DNA from 3 places in the Microbulbifer sp. TYP-18 genome. Region 2 is predicted to be linked to each of the others. Evidence: predicted binding sites of a transcription regulator. Region 2 holds the regulator's gene; each other region holds the start of a gene.
The links. The regulator LexA, encoded in region 2, represses DNA repair genes until DNA is damaged. The targets are predictions, from matches to a motif close to ACTGTNTNTANANACAGT.
Positions count from the first base shown of each region.

Region 1: the regulator LexA is predicted to act here: its motif matches at 2,347-2,364, upstream of ruvC (crossover junction endodeoxyribonuclease RuvC).
Region 3: the regulator LexA is predicted to act here: its motif matches at 2,002-2,019, upstream of recN (DNA repair protein RecN).

Region 1 covers NZ_JBFRBC010000006.1:6,909-14,151, reverse strand. Annotated here, with positions in the region: gene aspS (aspartate--tRNA ligase) at 1-1,439, shown strand, start outside; gene ABVT36_RS07460 (YebC/PmpR family DNA-binding transcriptional regulator) at 1,489-2,232, shown strand; gene ruvC (crossover junction endodeoxyribonuclease RuvC) at 2,377-2,907, shown strand; gene ruvA (Holliday junction branch migration protein RuvA) at 2,926-3,534, shown strand; gene ruvB (Holliday junction branch migration DNA helicase RuvB) at 3,957-4,976, shown strand; gene ABVT36_RS07440 (YbgC/FadM family acyl-CoA thioesterase) at 5,059-5,445, shown strand; gene tolQ (protein TolQ) at 5,442-6,131, shown strand; gene tolR (protein TolR) at 6,145-6,576, shown strand; gene ABVT36_RS07425 (TonB family protein) at 6,585-7,243, shown strand, end outside.
Region 2 covers NZ_JBFRBC010000003.1:185,784-193,026, forward strand. Annotated here, with positions in the region: gene topA (type I DNA topoisomerase) at 1-1,343, shown strand, start outside; gene ABVT36_RS05215 (DUF6586 family protein) at 1,340-1,828, shown strand; gene ABVT36_RS05220 (hypothetical protein) at 1,941-2,195, shown strand; gene lexA (transcriptional repressor LexA) at 2,279-2,884, opposite strand; gene ABVT36_RS05230 (TIGR00730 family Rossman fold protein) at 3,049-3,687, shown strand; gene ABVT36_RS05235 (TetR/AcrR family transcriptional regulator) at 4,187-4,813, shown strand; gene nagZ (beta-N-acetylhexosaminidase) at 4,835-5,866, shown strand; gene ABVT36_RS05245 (mechanosensitive ion channel family protein) at 6,028-7,116, shown strand.
Region 3 covers NZ_JBFRBC010000006.1:133,548-140,790, reverse strand. Annotated here, with positions in the region: gene fur (ferric iron uptake transcriptional regulator) at 1-219, shown strand, start outside; gene recN (DNA repair protein RecN) at 238-1,905, opposite strand; gene grpE (nucleotide exchange factor GrpE) at 2,170-2,811, shown strand; gene dnaK (molecular chaperone DnaK) at 2,935-4,872, shown strand; gene dnaJ (molecular chaperone DnaJ) at 5,077-6,195, shown strand; gene ABVT36_RS07970 (hypothetical protein) at 6,279-6,716, opposite strand; gene dapB (4-hydroxy-tetrahydrodipicolinate reductase) at 6,931-7,243, shown strand, end outside.

The DNA.
Region 1 (7,243 bases), on a different contig from region 2:
AATACACGGCGGTGGGCGAGGACGTGCGGCTCAAGTACCGCTACCTGGATCTGCGCCGCAATGAGATGCAGCACAACCTGCGCTTTCGCTCCCGGCTCACCACCGCCATTCGCAATTACCTCGATGGCGAAGGCTTCCTGGATATCGAAACCCCGATTCTGACCCGGGCCACGCCCGAGGGTGCGCGGGATTACCTGGTACCCAGCCGTACCCACGAGGGCAAATTTTTCGCCCTGCCGCAGTCGCCACAACTGTTTAAGCAGCTGCTGATGGTGTCCGGCTTCGATCGCTACTACCAGATAGCAAAGTGCTTCCGCGACGAGGACCTGCGTGCGGACCGCCAGCCTGAGTTCACGCAGATCGATATAGAGACCTCGTTTCTGGAAGAGGGCGATATCATGTCCATTACGGAGGGCATGGTGCGCCAGCTGTTTCAGGAGCTGAAGGGCGTGGAGCTCGGGGATTTTCCGCGCATGTCTTATGGCGAAGCCATGGAGCGTTTCGGCTCCGACAAGCCGGATCTGCGTATCCCGCTGGAGATGGTGGAAATCAAGGACCTGATGCGGGAGGTGGACTTCAAGGTGTTCTCCGGCCCGGCCAACGATCCCAAGGGGCGTGTCGCCGCGCTGAAAGTGCCGGGGGGCAACCACAAACTGACCCGCAAGCAGATAGACGACTACGGCAAGTTTGTCGGCATCTACGGTGCCAAAGGCCTGGCTTATATCAAGGTCAATGACAAGTCCGACCTGGAGAATGGCCTGCAGTCGCCCATCGTCAAGTTCCTGCCCAACCGGACCCGTGCGGCGATTGTCGAGCGGGTGGCGGCGGAAAACGGCGACCTGATTTTTTTCGGCGCCGACAAGGGCAGGATAGTCGCCGAGGCGCTGGGTGCATTGCGCTGCAAGCTGGGTGCGGACCTGAACCTGTACACCTGTGACTGGGCGCCGCTGTGGGTGGTGGACTTCCCCATGTTCGAAGAGGCCGACGACGGCAGTCTCACCTCGCTGCACCACCCTTTCACGGCGCCGTCCTGTGCACCGGAGGCGCTGGAGCAAAACCCGCTCGCGGCACTGTCCCGGGCTTACGATATGGTGCTCAACGGCACCGAATTGGGTGGGGGCTCCATCCGTATCCACGATCAGGTCATGCAGCAGACGGTGTTCCGTATTCTCGGGATAGACGCGGGGGAGCAGAGGGAAAAATTCGGTTTCCTGCTGGACGCGCTCAAATATGGTGCGCCGCCCCACGGCGGCCTGGCTTTTGGCCTCGATCGCCTGGTGATGCTGATGACCGGCAGCGACTCCATTCGCGACGTGATCGCCTTCCCCAAAACCCAGAGTGCCGCCTGTGTCATGACCGATGCCCCCGGTGCGGTGGACGCGAAGCAGCTGCGCGAGCTGAATATCCGCCTGCGCCAGCAGGAAAAGCAGATCAGTTAGATACCCCGGCCGGTTTCGGTGGCAAAGGCGATAGAGCGGAGAGATAGAGATGGCGGGACACAGCAAATGGGCCAACATCAAGCACCGCAAGGCGGCTCAGGACGCCAAGCGGGGCAAGGTCTTCACCAAGATTATTCGCGAACTGACGGTAGCCGCCAAAGCCGGTGCCAACCCGGATGACAATCCGGCTCTGCGGGCCACTATCGACAAGGCGCTGGGCGCCAATATGAAACGCGATACCATCGACAAAGCCATAGCCCGCGGCGCTGGCAACAGCGATGGTGAAAACTATGAGGCGGTCACCTATGAGGGGTATGGCGTCGGTGGCGTGGCGGTACTGGTGGAGTGCCTGACCGACAACCGCAAGCGCACCGTGGCGGAAGTGCGCCATGCCTTCAGCAAGCGCGGCGGCAACCTGGGCACCGATGGTTCGGTTGCCTATCTCTTTTCCCGCAAGGGGCAGATTTACTACCAGCCGGGCGTCGATGAGGATGCCCTGATGGAAGCCGCCCTGGAGGCGGGCGCCGACGACATAGTTGCCAACGACGACAACAGTGTGGAGGTGACCACCGAATTCCAGGACTATTTGTCGGTCAAGGATGCGCTGACAGCGGCTGGTTTTACCCCCGCCGGAGCCGAAATCGCCATGGTCCCCTCCACTACAGTGCCACTGGACCGGGAAGGTGCCGAGAAGGTGCTGGCGCTGGTGGATATGCTGGAAGACCTGGACGATGTGCAGAATGTCTACACTAACGCCGATATCCCCGACGAGGTGATGGCACAGCTGGCCTGATACCGGCTGCTTCCTCTCCCCCCTGCCGTCCCTGCCGGGGTAGTGCCCGTGTCCCGCAGTTGTGCACAATTGCCTTGACGGTATTGCTTTGCCTTGGGACACTCGGGCCCACTATTTGTATAAATGTACAGGGGATAGTCTGCGGTGACTCGGATTCTGGGAATAGATCCCGGCTCGCGCAAGACCGGCTACGGCCTGATTGATGTTGGGCGGGGCAAGGCCCGCTATGTCGCCAGCGGTGTGATTCGCATCCCGGATGCGGCCCTGCCGGAGCGCCTCAAACTTATTTTTGATGCCGTGAGCCAGATCGCCGGCCAGTATCGGCCCACCCAGATGGCAATCGAAAACGTATTCATGTCCAAGAGCGCCGCTTCGGCGCTGAAACTTGGGCAGGCCCGCGGCGCAGCCATCGTTGCCGCCGTCCAGGCGGACCTGGAGGTGGCGGAATACGAAGCGCGCAAGGTCAAGCAGGCGGTGGTCGGCAGTGGCGCGGCGGACAAGCTGCAGGTGCAGCATATGGTCAAAACCCTGCTGCAGCTGCCTGCCAGCCCGCAGGAAGATGCGGCGGATGCCCTCGCTGTGGCCCTGTGCCATCTGCACACCATACAGACACTGGTGCAAACCGCTACCGGCAGTACAAGCCGGTTTCGCCGCGGCCGCCTGAGTGTCTCTTGACGGAAAACGGACAATAAGATGATAGGAAGACTGAATGGCAGCCTGGCGGTGGTGCAGCCGCCCCTGTTGCTGCTGGACGTGCAAGGTGTGGGTTACGAACTGCTCGCGCCCATGACCACCATATTCGAGCTGCCACCGCTGGGGCAGAGGGTGCAACTGTACACCCACCTAGCGGTTTCCGAGACCGCACAACAACTCTATGGTTTTATCCACGAGGCGGACCGCCAACTCTTCCGCACTTTGATCAAAGTCAACGGCGTCGGGCCGAAAATGGCGCTGGCGATTCTCTCCGGCCTCGATGCCGCCTCCCTGTCCCGCTGTGTGGCGGAGGACAATGTAGCCGCGCTGGTGAAGCTGCCGGGTGTGGGCAGGAAAACCGCCGAGCGCCTTATCATCGAGCTGCGCGACAAACTGGCGCCCCAATCCGGCGATGGCGACAATATCGCTGTGGCCAGCGCCGAAAGAGTCCGGGCCGATAGTGCCGGTGAGGCGGAGATCGCCCTGACCGCGCTGGGCTACAAGCCGGTCGACGCGGCCAAAATGGTCGCGCGCGCCAATAAACAGGCACCGGATGCCGACAGCGCCACGCTGATCCGGCTGGCCCTGAAAAGCATGGCCCCTGCCTAGCAGGCTGTCGAAATTCGCAGAATTTCGACAGCCTGGTACCGGAATATGGATGTTCCGGCAAAATCGACGACGCCTAAGTCGTTGATTTTGGAAGAAAAGTGAAAATCACATTTTTCGCTTTTCGTGTTTTGAAACAGGCAGGATGCCTTTTTCAACAACCTGCTAGGTCCCGTTGTGACATAAAAAGTGCCAATCGAGGCACGAGGAGAGCGGTTTGGTTGCTCCAAATAGAAGGCGATTAACGAAGAGTGGCGTCTGGTCCGCCACAACTCGAAGGGCAGTCACTGGTTCTGTACCCTGCGGCGCTAGAAACTGTTTATGTGGGTCCGCCACACCGCACAATTCCCGCCTTGCAGATCAAAACCAGTGGCAGCAGGGCTCACTCAGTGACTGTCAACGGGCCCTGACCGGGAGATAGTGCCGTGATTGAAGCCGACCGTCTCATCGCCCCCCAACCGCTCGGGCCCGAGGGCCAGGAAGAGCAGCACGACCGCGCCGTGCGACCGAAGTCCCTGGCCGACTATGTGGGCCAGCCGGTGGTGCGCGAGCAGATGGAAATCTTTATCCAGGCCGCCAGGCTCAGGGGCGAGGCACTGGATCACACACTGGTATTCGGGCCGCCGGGTCTCGGCAAAACAACCCTGGCCAATATCATCGCGGCCGAGATGGGGGTTGCCATCAAAACCACGTCCGGTCCGGTCTTGGAGAAGGCTGGGGACCTGGCCGCCCTGATGACAAATTTGGAGCCGGGCGATGTGCTTTTCATCGATGAGATCCACCGCCTGAGTCCCCATGTGGAAGAGGTCCTCTATCCGGCCATGGAGGACTACCAGCTGGATATCATGATCGGCGAGGGCCCGGCCGCGCGTTCCATCAAACTGGACCTGCCGCCGTTTACTCTGGTGGGGGCCACCACCCGCGCAGGTCTGCTGACCTCGCCCCTGCGGGACCGTTTCGGGATAGTCCAGCGCCTGGAGTTTTACAGCGTGGAGGACTTGACCAGCATAGTGCGCCGCTCCGCGGGCCTGATGGGAGTGGAGATGGACGCGGGTGGCGCGGTGGAAGTGGCCCGGCGCGCTCGCGGTACCCCCCGCATCGCCAACCGGCTGTTGCGCCGCGTGAGGGACTTCGCCGACGTGCGGGGGGACGGCAGCGTGGATACCGACACCGCGGATGCCGCGCTGAATATGCTCAACGTGGACGCGCGGGGCTTTGACCAGTTGGACCGGCGCATGCTGCTGGCGATGATCGAGAAGTTCGACGGTGGTCCGGTGGGGGTGGACAGCCTCGCCGCGGCGGTGAGTGAAGAGCGGGGCACCATTGAGGATGTGCTGGAACCCTATCTGATTCAGCAGGGCTATATCACGCGCACACCGCGCGGCCGGGTGGTAACCGCCATCGCCTATGAACACTTTGGCCTGCCGCACCCCGGCGGCAGCTAGCGGCTCCGGTGCCGCGACTCCACAAGCAACCAAAACGGGGCAGCCAAGAGGAGCAGTGGTGAGCGAGCCTTTCAGTATTCCGATGCGTGTCTATATAGAGGATACGGACGCGGGCGGGATTGTCTATTACGTTAATTATTTGAAGTATATGGAGCGCGCGCGCACAGAATTGGTCCGCTCACTCGGCTATGATAAGCCAGCTATGCCTCGCGAGGGCCTGTTGCTGGTGGTGCATTCGGCGCAAATACAGTACCGTCGTTCCGCTCGCCTAGACGATACGTTGCGGGCAACCGCGGCGATTGGCAAACTGGGGCGCGCGGGGATCACCTTCGAGCAAAAAATCTGGCGCGACGGTGAAATAATTTGCCAGGGCGTGGTCAAAGTCGCCTGCGTTGCAGAGAATAATCGCAAGCCCTGTGCGCTACCCGCATCCATTTACTCAGCATTGAAGGCAGCTTGTAAAGAATGAACGCCGGTGAACAAATCTCCCTCTGGAGTCTGATACAGAGTGCCAGTCTGCTGGTACAACTGGTTATGTTGCTGTTGTTGATAGCCTCGGTGACTTCATGGGTCATGATTGTGCAGCGTGGACTCTATCTGTCCCGCGCCAAGAGTGCCCTGTCCGGCTTTGAGCGCCGCTTCTGGTCGGGGGCGGACCTCAATCAGCTGTTCCGCGAAGGCAACACCCGCGCCGAGAAGGGGCGGGTGCACGGTCTGGAATCCATTTTTCGCGCCGGCCTGACGGAGTTCACCCGCCTGCGTCAGCAGGGCCACAGCAGTCCCGAAGCGGTGATGGAAGGGGTGGAGCGCGCCATGCGCGTGGCCCTCAACCGGGAGCAGGAACGCTTGGAAATGAATCTGCCGTTTCTCGCCAGCGTGGGCTCCGTGAGCCCCTATATCGGCCTGTTCGGCACCGTGTGGGGCATCATGAACTCCTTCCGCGGTCTGGCCACAATGCACCAGGCCACTATCGCCACGGTGGCGCCGGGCATCAGTGAGGCCCTGGTGGCCACTGCAATGGGGTTGTTCGCTGCTATTCCCGCTGTGCTGGCCTACAACCGCTACGCCGCCAGGGCGGAATGGCTGTTGTCCAGCTACGAGACTTTTGCCGAGGAGTTCTCCTCCATACTGCACCGCAAGGTGCACTCCAGCTGAACCGGATGCATCTATGAGCATTTCCCGCAAGGCACCCAAAAAGAAACTGGTCTCGGAGATCAACGTCGTACCCTACATCGACGTAATGTTGGTACTGCTGGTGGTTTTCATGGTGACGGCGCCGCTGCTGATGCAGGGGGTCAAGGTGGACCTGCCCGACGCCCCCTCGGCACCCATCGACAACACCGATGACGAACCACTGATCGTTTCGGTGCGCGCCGACGGCACCTATTACCTAAATCTCGGCAAGGACGAAAAAGTGGCCAAGCCCCTTGAGGAAATTAGCGCAACAGTGGCCAAGGTACTGCGGCAGAAGCCCGCCACCCCGGTGCTGGTGTGGGGTGACACCGAGGCCCGCTACGGCCTCATTGTGGGCGCCATGACCCAGTTACAACAGGCCGGTGCCCCGAGCGTCGGACTGGTCACTGAACCCCCGCAGGAGTAGCGTAGGCTATGCGTGGCTCCTACCCACTGGCGATCGCCGTCAGCCTTTTGCTGCACGGGGCGCTGATTGTCCTGCTGGTCTACGGCTGGGAGGCGACCAGTGAGCGGGAGCTGAAACCAATGCCGCAAGTGGTGCAGGCGAAACTGGTAACCCTTGAGCCCAAGGTGACCAAAAAGAAGACGCCTCCCCCCAAGGTGGACCTTGAGCAGAAGCGTCGCCAGCGCGAGCTGGACCGTCAGCGCCGCGCGCAGGAGGTGAAAAAACCCCGTGCGGTAGAAAAAAAGCCCGAGCGTGACGAGGCGAAGAAGACCGAGGACGAGCTTAAGAAACAGGAAGACCAGGCGCGCGCGGAGAAAGAACGCCAGGAACAATTGGACCGCGAACGCCAGAGCGCCTTCGAGGAGGCGCTGGAGGAAGAGGAGGAGCTGTTGGATGCCAGCGAGGACACGCAGGCAGTCATGTCCGTGGCCCAGGCTATCCGGACGCGCATCGAATCCGTCTGGAGCCGCCCTCCCAGTGCCCGCAACGGCATGCTTACGGTGGCACAAATCAACTTTGTACCCACCGGCCGCGTGGTGGCAGCCAATATTGTCGAGGGCAGTGGCAATGCCGCATTGGATCGCTCAGTGCTCACCGCCATTCGCAAAGTGGAGGTGTTTCCCGAAGT
Region 2 (7,243 bases):
CGCCGTCGATCGGTAAAAAAGAAGAGGATCTGGTGCTGCCGGATGTGAAGGTGGGGGAGCAGCTGTCCCTGAAGAAACTGGACCCCAAGCAGCACTTCACCAAGCCGCCGGCACGCTACAGCGAGGCGACACTGGTCAAAGAATTGGAAAAGCGCGGTATCGGTCGCCCCTCCACCTATGCCTCTATCATTTCCACCATTCAGGACCGCGGTTATGTTCGCCTGGAGAGCCGGCGTTTTTACGCCGAAAAAATGGGCGATATTGTCACGGACCGCCTCGGGGAGAGTTTTACCAACCTGATGGATTACGGCTTTACCGCCAACCTGGAGGAGTCCCTGGACGCAGTGGCCGACGGGCACAGGGGCTGGAAGGATCTGCTGGATGCGTTTTATGCGGATTTTTCCCAGCGGCTGGAGAAGGCCCAGGCGGCAGACGGGGGAATGCGCCGCAATACGCCCACGGACACAGATATCGAATGTAGTAAGTGTGGCCGCCCCATGCAGATTCGCACCGGTTCTACCGGTGTGTTTTTGGGCTGCTCGGGTTACGCCCTGCCGCCCAAGGAGCGCTGTACCAACACCATGAACCTGGTGTCGGGCGATGAGGCTGTGGATGCGGATCAGGACGATGAGGCGGAGTCCCGCCAGTTGCGGGAAAAGCGCCGCTGTCCCAAATGCGGTACCGCAATGGACAGTTACCTGGTGGACGAACACCGCAAACTGCACATCTGCGGTAACAACCCGGATTGCAGTGGCTTCGAGGTGGAGCAGGGCACTTTTAAAATCAAAGGCTACGACGGCCCGGTGATAGAGTGCGATAAATGCGGCAGCGACATGCAGCTGAAGCCGGGTCGCTTTGGCAAGTATTTTGCGTGCACCAACGAGAACTGTAAAAACACCCGCAAGCTGCTCAAGAGCGGGCAGCCGGCGCCGCCAAAAATGGACCCGGTACCCATGCCCGAGCTGGCGTGCGCAAAAGTGGACGACCATTATATTTTGCGCGATGGCGCATCGGGACTGTTCCTGGCCGCCAGCCAGTTCCCGCGCAAGCGCGAGACCCGGGCACCTTTGGTCAAGGAACTGCTGCCACACCAGAGCGAGATAGATCCCAAGTACAGTTTTCTCTTTTCCGCACCCACTGAAGACGATCAGGGGCGCGATACGGTAGTGCGCTTTAGCCGCAAGACCCAGGAGCAGTATGTGCAGTCCGAGGAGGACGGCAAGGCGACGGGCTGGCGAGCTTTTTATCGCGACGGCCGGTGGCAGGCGGAGGCCGGTAGCAAGAGTCCGGCGGCAAAGCGCAAGCCGGCGGCCAAGAGGAAATCGGCCTCCCGTTCCGGATGAGCAATCCCTATACCGGCACTGTAACCTCGGCGCTGCGCAAGAGCGAGCTGCTGTTGGCGGGGCAGCCGGCCCAGGGGTTGCAGGCCGCGGCACTGCGGGAGGCGGCACTGATGCAGCTGTGGAGGGCATACCTGGCTTATCTGGCAGAGCTGTCGTTTCAATTGCAGCTGGGCCTGGAGCCTCAATCCGCCGCAGAGCTGCAGCAGCGCCTGCAAGCCAGCGCTAAAGCCAGTGGGGAAGTGGCTGAGCTTATCGCCCTGGAGGAGGATTCCTGCAGCTGGCTGACCCAGCTGCAGGCCTGCTGGCGGTTGCTGTGGCGCCCGGGGAAGGGTAACGCCGGGGCGCAGGGGGGTGTTGATCTTATTTCCACCGGTAATCGTGCGGCGGCCAACCCCGAATCACTCAATGACGATAGGTTGCGGGCCTGGCACCTGGCGTTGCAAGAGCTGGTACAGAGGCACCGGGCCCATACCGAGGAGTGGTAACTCCGCCGTCCGCTTTCCATCCCCAGAGTCTTTACACGGATCTGTCGTGAACGACTGCCCCCCCGTATGTTACACTGCCCCACAAGATGCCGTGTCAAAAGGGGAGAATTGCATGTCCTCCGAAACGTTTGAAATCATTGAGCTGGCCAATGGCGATATAGCGCTGCGCCGCGCCGGCCACAGGGAGGACCCGCTGGTGCGCATTCACTTTTCGGAGGAGAGTCTGCACTTTTTGCGCGAGCACAAAATCATCATTGCGCGCGCAATGCTGGAAGCGGGTATCGAGGCGGTGCAGAATATCGGCGATTCGGATGTGGACTTTATCGATGAAGAGGAAGTGGAGCCGGTCAACCACACCATCCATTGAGGGTGAACAATACCCCCGTCAGTACGGCATCCCGGCTAGAGAGCGCAAGGCAAGGGCGGACGGGCCGCCTCCACTTGTAAAGCTCAGGGGCTCTGTCGTATCACGCCTACAGCCAACCCTTCGATAGCAAAATTTTTGTCCCGCATGTCCACCTGGATCACGTCGAAATCCTCGTTCTCCGGCAGTAGCTGGACCATTGCCTGATTGCCTTTGCGCCGAAACCGCTTGACGGTCACCTCGTCCTCAATGCGCGCCACCACTATCTGGCCATTGCGCACCTGGTCAGTGCGCTGCACCGCCAGCAGATCGCCGTCCAAAATCCCCGCGCCGCGCATACTCATACCGTGGACCCGCAGCAGATAGTCCGCCGGGGGGTGGAAAAAGTCTGAAGGCAGTTCGCAATAATCCTCGATGTTCTCCTCCGCCAGAATGGGATTGCCGGCTGCCACCCGGCCCACAACCGGCAAGCCTGGCTGGTAGTCGGGAATGCGGATTCCGCGCGAAGCACCGGCCACCATCTCGATAGCCCCCTTGCGCGCCAACGCTTTGAGGTGCTCCTCCGCCGCATTGGGGGAGCGAAAACCCAGTTCCTGGGCGATCTCAGCGCGGGTTGGGGGGTATCCGGTCTCGTCCAGATAGGACTTGATCAATTCCAGTACTTGCGCCTGACGGGCAGTGAGGTTGGTCATGTGATCACCTGTCGTGTTTCTGTATTTATATACAGTTGCTGTGATTATATACAGATTTGCCTGCTGCGCAATGTTTGGCGCCCGACGGCTAACTGCTGCTAAAGTGGAACGGGACAGGTTGTAAAATTTGCGTTTAATTGCGCGACAAGAAAGGAACTATAACAATGCTTGATGCGAAAATGCCCGAAGCGTGGCGCGTTCTGCGCATCCAATCGGAACTGGTGGACGGGATCGAGCGGCTGATTGCCCTGAACGGCGCCGTGACCGTTTTCGGTGGGGCGAGATTTACCGAGGATAGTGCTGAGTACCAACAGGCTGTCAGGTTGGGAGAATTGCTGGCCGCGGAGGGAGTACCGGTGATTACCGGTGGTGGGCCGGGTTTGATGGAAGCGTGTAATCGCGGCGCTTACCCCCAGAAGGGCAAGTCTATCGGTTTGAATATTGAACTGCCGTTTGAACAGTTACCAAACCCCTATCAGGATATCAGCCTGAATTTTCGCTACTTTTTTGTACGTAAATTTATGTTTGTTAAACACGCCGTTGGCTTTGTCGGCATGCCCGGGGGTTATGGCACTCTGGACGAGCTGTTCGAAGCGTTGACCCTGGTACAGACGCAGAAGGTACGGCGCTTTCCGATTGTGCTGGTGGGTAAAAGTTATTGGTCGGGACTGCGGGACTGGCTGGTGGACACGGTGCTGGAGCGCCAGTGTATTGATGCCACTGACCTGGATCTGTTCAGAACTGTGGATACAGTGGATGAGGCCGCGGAGCTGATTCTCCATTATATCCGCGAGCGGGAATAGCAGTCCCCCACCAAGTGCCAGCGATCCATTGGCTAGCGGTGAAACGCAGCTGTGGGCGGAATTGGTCCGAAAATCTGCCGATCTTTTAGCGACAGCTCCAATTGGTTTGTGACCCCGGCGGATATTGCATGCTGCCATTTGCGTGCACGGTTTCAGGCCCGGTGATGGCAGGTTCTGGTAGTGCACCTGTCCAGCCTTCAGAGCCCCTGTTCCTGTCCTGTCTTCCTGTGTGGCTCTTTCTATCCCGACTGCCCCTAACAGCTTGTTGAAAAGACCCTCCCCGGCTTTCCTCAACCTTGGTTTGCAACGCAGGTCCGTAAGCCCTCCACGACAAATCAAGCAGTTACATACTTGATTTGCGACCCGAACATCCCTGTTCGGGACAGCGGGCTGCGGGTGTTGATATTACTGCCCGGCGCGGCTAGTGGCCACAGGGTGGGCGGGTTATGCTAATCTGCATCAGAACCGAACAACTGTTTTAATTGGTAGTTTGAATTTCATGAGCCAGCCGGACACCGTTACCCGAATTCTGGATGCGGCAGAAGTGTTGTTCGCCGAAAGAGGCTTTACCGAGACTTCTCTGCGCACCATTACCAGCACTGCGGGGGTAAACCTCGCGGCGGTCAATTATCATTTCGGTTCCAAAAAGGAATTGATTCAGGCGGTTTTCGAGCGGTTTCTCACGCCTTTCACCACAACCCTGGCGGATGAGCTGGACCGCCGCGCCGCACTGGAACAGCCGCTGCACCTGGAGGGACTGCTGGAGAGCCTCTACCGGGTCGGTCTGGGCAGCCTGGCCGCCGAGGGCCGCGACCCGCAGCGCTTTATGCGTCTGCTGGGACTTGCCTACACCCAGTATCAGGGGCATCTGCGCCGTTTTATCGTTTCCAGGTACGGTGACAGCTACCGGCGATTCGCCGGCCTGCTGGCCCGGGCGCTGCCGGAGCTGGATCCGGTGACTATCTACTGGCGGCTCTATTTCATGCTGGGTGCGACTATTTTCACACTGTCGAGCTTTGATGCCATCGAGGCTATTCTGAGGGAGGACTTTGGTGCTGAGAGCAGCCTGGGAGAGACACTGGAGCGGCTGGTGCCCTCCGCATCTGCGATGTTGCGCGCCGAGTAAAACCAACTGGGAGCCCTTTGTATGAGCGCAGTGATCGGGCCGGTGATGGCCGATATCGGTGGTACCTACCTGTTGCCGGAGGACCGGGAACTGCTGGCCAACCCACTGGTAGGAGGGCTCATATTCTTCGCCCGCAACTTCAGCGACCGGGAACAGTTGCAGCAGCTGGTGGGTGAGATCCGCGCTGAGCGGCCGGATATCCTGCTGGCCGTGGATCAGGAGGGGGGCAGGGTTCAGCGGTTTCGCGGTGACTTTACCCGTATTCCCTCCATGCAGCTGCTGAGCGCGCGTGCGGATCCCGATCAACTTAGGGACGCCGGCTGGCTGATGGCGTCGGAGCTGCTGGCGGTGGGGGTGGATTTCAGCTTTGCACCGGTACTGGACGCCGATGATCGACACTGCAAAATCGTCGGCGACCGCAGTTTTGCTGCGGATCCGGCCAAAGTTTCCGAGCGGGTGCGGCCCTTCATGGAAGGCATGCACCAGGCCGGCATGGCCACAACCGGCAAACACTTCCCCGGCCACGGCCATGTGCTGGAGGACAGCCACGAAGAACTGCCGCGGGACCAGCGGACGCTTGCACAGGTCATGGCTTCCGATGCACTGCCCTTTATCGAGTGTATTCGCGCGGGTGAGTTGGATGCGGTGATGCCCGCGCATATCCACTACGTGCAGGTGGACGACCGGCCGGTGGGCTTTTCCCCCTTCTGGCTGCAAAAAATCTTACGCACGAAGCTGGCCTTTAATGGGGTTATTTTCAGTGATGACCTGTCCATGGAGGGTGCCGGAATGGCGGGAACTTACGGGGACCGTATCCGGGCGGCGCTGACCGCCGGCTGTGACATGGGGTTGGTGTGCAATAGCCGCGTGGGTACACTGGAAGCACTGGCAGCGCTACGGAATTTCGTCCCCATCCCTGAATCGGGCGCACGCCTCGCGCGCATGCGCGCAAAAACAAAAATAGGCTCCTGGGAGGAGCTTGCCGAGAGCGACCGCTGGCGGCGGACCAAATCCTGGCTGGAATCAATTGATCCTCTGGCTGCCGGCGTTTAGTCGCGGGCCGGGCATAAGACCGGTGCGAGGGCGTACAGGTTGTTGTATGTGAATGCCAAAATTTTAAAGGCGGCAATCCAGTGAATTCAGAAATTACCCATTGAATTGTCGGATTAATAACAGTTGTTGATCGGGAGTAGGCAGTGGAATCGGCGCAGCAAATGATATTGTCCTGGATAGGGGACAATCGACTGTGGATAGTGGCAACCTTCATAATTGTGTTGGGGACCGCACTAGGGGCCTGGTTTTGTACCGGCTTCGTGCGGCGCCTGCATCGGCGTGCGGAGAAAACCGCTAATCCCTGGGACGACGCGCTGGTGGCGGCTCTCAATCCACCGGCAATGGTACTCATTTGGCTGCTGGGCCTGACCCTGGCGGCGGGGCGGGCCGGCAGTGCTACCGGGGCAGAAATATTCTCCCTGGTGGTGCCGGTGCGACAGATCGGACTAATCCTGGTGTTGACCTGGTTCGCATTGCGGTTTGCACGCAATGTGGAGGCCAATTTACGCAACCCCCAGTACATGAGCAAACCGATGGACGCGACCACTGTGCGCGCCATGGGCAAGCTGGTACGGGTCTCCATCCTGATTACCTCGGCCCTGGTGTTGATGCAGTACCTGGGTTACAGCATCAGCGGTGTGCTGGCATTTGGTGGTATCGGTGGGCTCGCAGTCGGATTTGCCGCGAAAGATTTGCTGGCCAACTTTTTTGGCGGCCTGATGGTTTACCTGGACCGGCCGTTTGCGGTGGGAGACTGGGTGCGCTCGCCGGACAAGGAGATCGAGGGGACGGTGGAGGATATCGGCTGGCGCCTCACCCGGATAAGGACTTTTGACAAGCGACCACTGTATATTCCGAACTCGGTATTCAACCAGATTGCGGTTGAAAATCCCTCCCGTATGTTGAATCGTCGAATTTTTGAAACCATCGGTGTCCGCTATGAAGATGCGGGGCAATTGTCAGCTATCGTTACCGATGTGAAGGCGATGTTACAGGAACACCCCGAAATAGACAGCAATCAGACGTTGATCGTCAACTTTAATTCCTTTGCGCCTTCATCGCTGGATTTTTTTATTTATTGTTTCACCAGGACCACCGAATGGGTGCGTTTCCACGAAATCAAGCAGGATATTCTGCTTACGGTACTGCGGATAATTGAAGGGCATGGCGCCTCCTGCGCTTTCCCAACCTCCACCGTGCATATCGCGGAAGTCCCCGAAGGGTTCGGGGAAACGATTGCGAAGGGGTGAGACGTAGTGCGAACGATCACTGTGTCGCGAAAAGCATATTTTGACAGTTTATGTGGGATTGACCCGCCCCCAGGGACAAATCATTGCGTATTTCCTTGGAAATGGCGAAATAATTTTATCGGCAAAT
Region 3 (7,243 bases), on a different contig from region 2:
CTGGTGATGCGGCACAATTTCGACGGCGGCCACTCTGTGTTCGAGCTGGATCGGGGCGACCACCATGACCATATGGTGTGCACTGACACCGGCAAGGTGATCGAATTCCACAACGAGGAGATCGAGCAGCTGCAGAAACGGATTGCCGAAGAGCACGGCTATGAGCTTACCGGCCACAGCCTGGTGCTGTATGTAAAGGAAAAGAACGGTAAGAGCTGAACCGGCGCCCCCAGGGCGTCAGGCCCGGGTCAGCATTTCCCCGGCGTGAGCCAGCGACTGCTCGGTGGCCTCGCCGCCCAGCATGCGCGCCACTTCACCGCGGCGCTCGCCATCCCCCAGTTCCCGCAGCGACACCAGAGCCGCTTTTCCGCTGCTGTGCTTTTCCACCAGGTAGTGGCGGTGTGCCCGCGCGGCCACCTGGGCCAGGTGCGTCACGCAGATGACCTGGCCGCTGCGGTCGTTGCGGGATTCGCCCAGCTGGCGCAGCAGGCGGCCGACCACATCCCCGGTGGCACCGCCAATACCCACATCCACCTCGTCAAATACCAGGGTGGGGGTGCGGGAGGTCTGGGCGGTGACGACCTGAATGGCCAGGCTTACCCGAGACAGTTCGCCGCCGGAAGCGATTTTGCCCAGGGGTCGGGAGGGCTGGCCCGGGTTGGTGGCAATCAGAATTTCCACTTCTTCCAGGCCGGTGGCAGCGGGTTTTTCCAGGGGCTGCAGGGCCAGCTCCACCCGCGCGTGGGGCATGGCGAGGTCCGCCAGCTGGCGGTTGACCGATTGCGCAAGGGATTCTGCCGCTTTGGTTCTCAGGGCGCTCAGCCTGGTGGCCGTGTCGCGGTAGTGCCGCTCCAGGTTGGCGCAGGTCTCTGCCAGCTTGTCCAGGGCATCCGGGGTTCCCATCTCATCCAGTTCTGCCTGCAGCTGCTGTTGCAGTCCCAACAGCTCATCCGGCTGCACCCGATGCTTGCGCGCCGCCTGATAGATGGCGCTCAGGCGCTCCTCGACTTCGGCGAGACGCTCCGGGTCCATCTCGAAGCGGTCGATATGGCGGGAGAGGCTGCTACTGGCTTCATCCACCTGGATGCGGGCACCGTCGAGCATCTGCGCCACTTCGGCCAGTGCCGCCGGCTGTTCCGGCATGGCCGACAACAGCTGTAGCGCGCGATGGAGCTGTTCGGCGATATCCCCTTCACCCCCGTTCAGCAGGGCGGCCAGCTGATAGCTGCCGTTGAGGATCTGGCCGGCGTTGGCCAGCTGGCGCTGTTCACTTTCCAGCTGTGCTATCTCCTCCCCCTGCAGATCCAGTTGCTGCAGTTCCTCCAGTTGATATCGCAGCAATTGGCGCCGGGCCTCGGTTTCCTCGGCGCTGTCGGCGAGGCTGCGGTAGCGCTGGTAGTGGTCCCGCCAGCTTTTGTAGCGACTGCGGGTCTCGGCTGTCAGCTCCTGGGCCTGGGCGAATTCGTCCAGCAGGCGGCGGTGGGTATCCCTTTTCAGCAGCGACTGATGCTCGTGCTGGCTGTGAATATCAATCAGCTGCTCGCCGAGGGCGCGCAGTTGCAGCAGTGTCACCGGCTGTCCATTGATATAGGCGCGCGAGCGCCCGTCGGCGCCGATGGTGCGGCGCAGAATGACCTCGCTGCCGGTATCCAGTTCCTGTTCCTCGAGCCAGGCGGACGCCTCGGCGTGGCCGCTGATGTCGAAGGTCGCGTGGATATCCGCCCTGGGGGCGCCGGCGCGCACCAGTTCCGCACTGCCGCGGTCACCGAGCGCCAGCCCAAGGGCGTCCAGGGTGATGGACTTGCCCGCTCCCGTCTCACCGGTCAGGGCACTTGTGCCCGGGCCGAATTCCAGCTCCAGCTGGTCCACTAGGGTGAATTGGCTGATCGACAGGTGCAGCAACATAGAAACGGCTTCCCGTGGCTCTTGTTATCGTGAGCGGGCGGGGCGCCAGAACTGGGATAATCGCGCCGATCCGGCATCTCCGCCCCGCCGCCGACTAGTGGCTGTTTATACAGTATTTGTGCTGCCCCCGCCACCTTGGCGGCGCAGTGCCAAACAGCGCCAAAATACCCCTTGAAGATTGCGGATAAGGCCCCATATTGCACAGCAACGCCCACACTGGGGCAGATTTCCATGTAACTGACAATCCACGCGACGGAGACAGCAGTGGCCAGAGAGCGCAGCGAAGAAGACCAGATCGAACAGGGGGCGGCGGATACAGAGTCGCTTGGCGCGGACACAGATACGGCGGAGGAGAGTGTGGCTGCCGACCTCGAGGAGCCTACGGAGGAGGCGCAGCACCAGGCCGAAGAGGCCCTGCACGCGGCTTCGGAAAGCCCCGAGGCACTGCAGGAGGAGATCATCGGCCTGCGCGAACAGCTGGCTATACAGAAGGACCTGGCCATAAGGGCGCAGGCGGAGGCGCAGAATGCCCGCCGCCGCGCACAGCAGGATGTGGAAAAGGCGCACAAGTTCGCGGTCGAGCGATTGCTGCAGGATCTGTTGCCGGTGGTGGACAACCTGGAGCGGGCGCTCACCAGCATCGATGTGGACGACGAGGCCAACAAGGCGGTGGTGGAGGGCATTGAACTCACCCACAAGTCCTTTTTGGACACCCTGAACAAGTTTTCGGTGGAGGTGGTGGACCCGGTGGGGGAGCCTTTCGACCCGGAGTTGCACCAGGCCATGACCCAGATACCCAATGGTGATGTAGAGCCAAACACGGTGCTGGAGGTGTTCCAAAAGGGGTATCGGCTCAACGGTCGCCTGGTGCGTCCGGCATTGGTGGTGGTCAGCAAGGCGCCCTAGGCGAATCTGTGGTGCGGCCTTGATTTTTACCGGCCGGCACCAATATAGCTGACATCAGAGGATTTATTCGCGCACGGCAGACAGAACAGAAGTGGCGGTGCGCATCAAACGAGGATTTTACAAATGGGAAAAATTATCGGCATCGACCTGGGCACCACCAACAGCTGTGTAGCGGTATTGGATGGCGACAAGGCGCGCGTGATCGAGAATGCTGAGGGCGATCGCACAACCCCCTCCATCGTCGCCTTTACCGACGACAACGAGATACTGGTGGGTCAGTCCGCCAAGCGCCAGGCGGTTACCAACCCCCAGAACACCCTGTTCGCGGTCAAGCGTCTGATCGGCCGCAAGTTCAAGGACGACGTGGTGCAGAAAGACATCACCATGGTGCCCTACAAGATTGTCGAAGCCGACAACGGCGATGCCTGGGTGGAGGCGAAAGGTGACAAGAAGGCGCCGCCCCAGGTCTCCGCCGAAGTTCTGAAGAAGATGAAAAAGACCGCCGAGGACTTTCTCGGTGAAAAGGTGGATGCCGCGGTGATCACCGTGCCGGCCTACTTTAACGACTCCCAGCGCCAGGCCACCAAGGATGCCGGCCGTATTGCCGGCCTGGACGTCAAGCGCATTATCAACGAGCCCACGGCGGCGGCGCTGGCCTACGGTCTGGACAAGAAGGGCGGCGACCGCACCATCGCGGTCTACGACCTGGGTGGCGGCACCTTCGATATCTCCATTATCGAGATCGCGGACGTGGACGGCGAGAAGCAATTCGAGGTGCTGTCCACCAACGGGGACACCTTCCTCGGCGGCGAAGACTTTGACCTGCGCCTGATCGACTATCTGGCGGAGCAGTTCAAGAAAGAGCAGGGCATCGACCTGAAAGGCGATCCCCTGGCCATGCAGCGCCTGAAAGAAGCTGCGGAAAAAGCCAAGATCGAGCTGTCGTCCAGCCAGCAGACCGAAGTGAATCTGCCGTACATCACCGCGGATGCCACAGGTCCCAAGCACCTGGTTGTAAAACTCACCCGGGCCAAGCTGGAAAGCCTGGTGGAGGACCTGGTGACCCACTCCCTGGAGCCGGTGAAAATCGCCCTGCAGGACGCCGACCTGTCCGCCTCCGGCGTAGACGAGGTGATTCTTGTGGGTGGCCAGACCCGTATGCCGCTGGTACAGCAGAAGGTCACCGAGTTTTTCGGCAAGGAGCCGCGCAAGGACGTCAACCCGGACGAAGCGGTGGCCATGGGTGCCGCTATTCAGGGTGCGGTGCTTTCCGGTGACGTGAAGGACGTTTTGCTGCTGGACGTGACCCCGCTGACCCTGGGCATCGAGACCATGGGCGGTGTGGCGACCCCGCTGATCGACAAGAACACCACCATCCCCACCAAGAAGTCCCAGGTGTTCTCCACTGCGGAAGACAACCAGACGGCAGTGACCATCCATGTGGTGCAGGGCGAACGCAAACAGGCGGCACAAAACAAATCCCTGGGCCGCTTCGACTTGGCGGACATTCCACCGTCACCGCGGGGCATGCCGCAGATTGAGGTGACCTTCGATATCGACGCCAACGGCATACTGCACGTACACGCCAAGGACAAGGCCACCGGCAAGGAGCAGTCCATTGTGATCAAGGCCTCCTCCGGCTTGTCCGAGGACGAGATCGAAAAAATGGTGGCAGATGCCGAGGCCAACGCCGAGGCGGACAAGCAGTTCGAGGAGCTGGTGCAGGCCCGCAACACCCTCGACGGCATGATCTCCGCCACCAAGAAAACCCTGGAAGAGGCCGGTGACAAGGCTACTGCCGAGGAAAAAACAGCGATCGAAGCGGCCATCACTGAAGCCGAGGAAGCGGTCAAGGGCAACGATAAGGAAGCCATCGATGCCGCCACCACCAAGTTGACCGAGGCTTCCGGCCCGCTGGCGCAAAAGATGTACGCGGAGCAGGCACAGGCGGCCCAGGGGGCGGAAGCCGCCGGCGGTGAACAGGAGCAGCAGTCCGCGGCCGGTGATGACGCCGTGGACGCCGAGTTTGAAGAAGTTAAGGACGACAAGAAGGAGGGCTGATGATCACTCGCTGAATATCAGCGAATCCCTCCCGGGGCGCGGTGGCATTCCGTAGGAATCGGCCCCCGCGCCCCTCTAGTTTATGTGTTGCCGGTATCCCGCCGGCAGCCCCCGGCCGGACTGCTGCGGGGTGTTGTTACCCCACAGGGAGGTCGCACAAGAACAAACGGGTCGGCCCGGTGACCGGCTCTGGGCATGAGCAATATGGCGAAGCGCGATTACTACGAAGTCCTCGGTGTCAGCAAGGGAGCGGACGAGAGAGAACTGAAAAAGGCTTACCGTCGGGTGGCGATGAAGTACCACCCCGACCGCAACCCCGATGACAAGGAGTCGGAGAGCCGGTTCAAAGAGGCCAACGAGGCCTATGAGGTGCTTTCGGACCCCCAGAAGAAAGCCGCCTACGACCAGTTCGGTCACGCCGGCGTAGAGGGTCAGATGGGTGGCGGCGCCGGTGGTTTCGGCGGCTTCTCCGATATCTTTGGCGACGTCTTCGGCGATATCTTTGGAGGTGGCGGCGGCCGCCGCGGCGGACCGGCGCGGGGCTCGGATCTGCGCTATGACCTGGAGCTGGACCTGGAGGACGCTGTGCGCGGCACCAGCGTCAAGATCCGCGTGCCCACCCTGGTCAGCTGTGGCAGCTGCGATGGTTCCGGGGCCAAGGCCGGAAGCAAACCCCAACCCTGCGGCACCTGTGGCGGTGTCGGCCAGGTGCGGATGCAGCAGGGCTTCTTTTCGGTCCAGCAAACCTGCCCCAACTGCCGCGGCCGCGGCACCGTTATCAGCGACCCCTGTAGCAGTTGCCACGGTGCGGGCCGGGTGGAGGAAACCAAGACCCTGTCGGTCAAGGTACCGCCGGGGGTGGATACCGGCGATCGCATCCGCCTTGCCGGCGAAGGTGAGGCGGGGCCGGACGGGGGACCGCCCGGTGATCTGTACGTGCAGGTGATGGTGCGGGAGCACGATCTGTTCCAGCGCGACGGCAAGAACCTCTACTGCGAGGTGCCGATCGGCTTTGTCGCCGCGGCTCTGGGCGGCGAATTGGAGGTGCCCACCCTGAACGGCAAGGTGAAGTTAAAGATTCCGGCGGAAAGCCAGACCGGCAAACTGTTCCGCCTGCGGGGCAAGGGCGTCACCCCGGTGCGCGGCGGGGCCCCCGGCGACCTGCTGTGTCGAGTGGTGGTGGAAACCCCGGTGAACCTTTCCGGCAAGCAGAAAGAATTGCTGCAGGAATTTTCCTCTACCCTCAGCGAACACAAGAATTCACCGCGCCAGACCGGCTGGTTTGAAGGGGTGAAAAACTTTTTTGGCGATATGAAACTCTGACCCGATCCCCGCAGGTTATTGCAACCGGCCGGGCGGCCCATAAGCCGCCCGGCCGGTTGCGAAAAGCGGGAAACGGAGCTGCTTCAGGGGTTGTACGCCATTAGGCGCCGGTTAAATTCCTTCTGAAATTCCATCTGTATTTCCTTTAACAATTCAAACTGTTTGGCATCCAGTACCGGCGCCAGTTTGGCGCGGAACTCGGCACTGATCCCCAGCATTTTTGCACTAAGCTCTTCTTTCTGGACCCGGCTCAGTTTGGGCCTGGCGGTCTTAGAAAAGCCGTATTGCGTCAGCAGACTTCTGCGGCGCTCAGAATCCTGATCGAAAATGGGCAGTATCACACTCTCCTGCTCGGGGGTAAGCTTGAGGCGCAGGGTGACCGCGTTGACGATGTCGTCGTGCCTTTCCCAAAAGTCATCTTCGGAGCCCTCCTGTGCCAATGCATTTGTGGCACCGAAGGCGAGCCCCAAAACGAGCAGGCCCGTCAGGAGAGAGCGGGGTATACCGGAGTACAGACGCATAACTGGCGCTCCTTTCGTTACTCTTCCACAAGCGTAGCAGCTTCTCTGTGGGCGCACCGGCGCGCCTGGAAGCTGCGGAATCAAGCCGTTTTTTTGACATAAGGATCCAACTGCTTATGTGCGAATGCTATTTGCCCCGGCCGTTTGCGGGCCATAGCTCGGCGTCGGGCTGGCGAGTTAGAATGTGCGGTTCAACTCGGGCACGGAGGGCGCAATGACCATTAACGTGGGTGTGACAGGGTTTGGTGGACGTATGGGCCGCGCCCTGGCGGAGGTATTGGCACAGAGCGGGGAGGCCGTGCTATCGGCGGCAATTGTGCGGCCGGGCTCCAGTCTGGTGGGGGCGGATGCGGGCGAGGTCGCGGGGTTGGGCGCGAGCGGGCTCGCCGTCGGCGATGCCTTGGCAGAGGCGGAATTTGACGTTCTGATCGATTTCACCACACCGCAGGCAACCCTGGCCAATGCGACTTTTTGCGCCGACGCCGGCCGCCCCATCGCGATCGGCACGACGGGCTTCACCTCCGGGG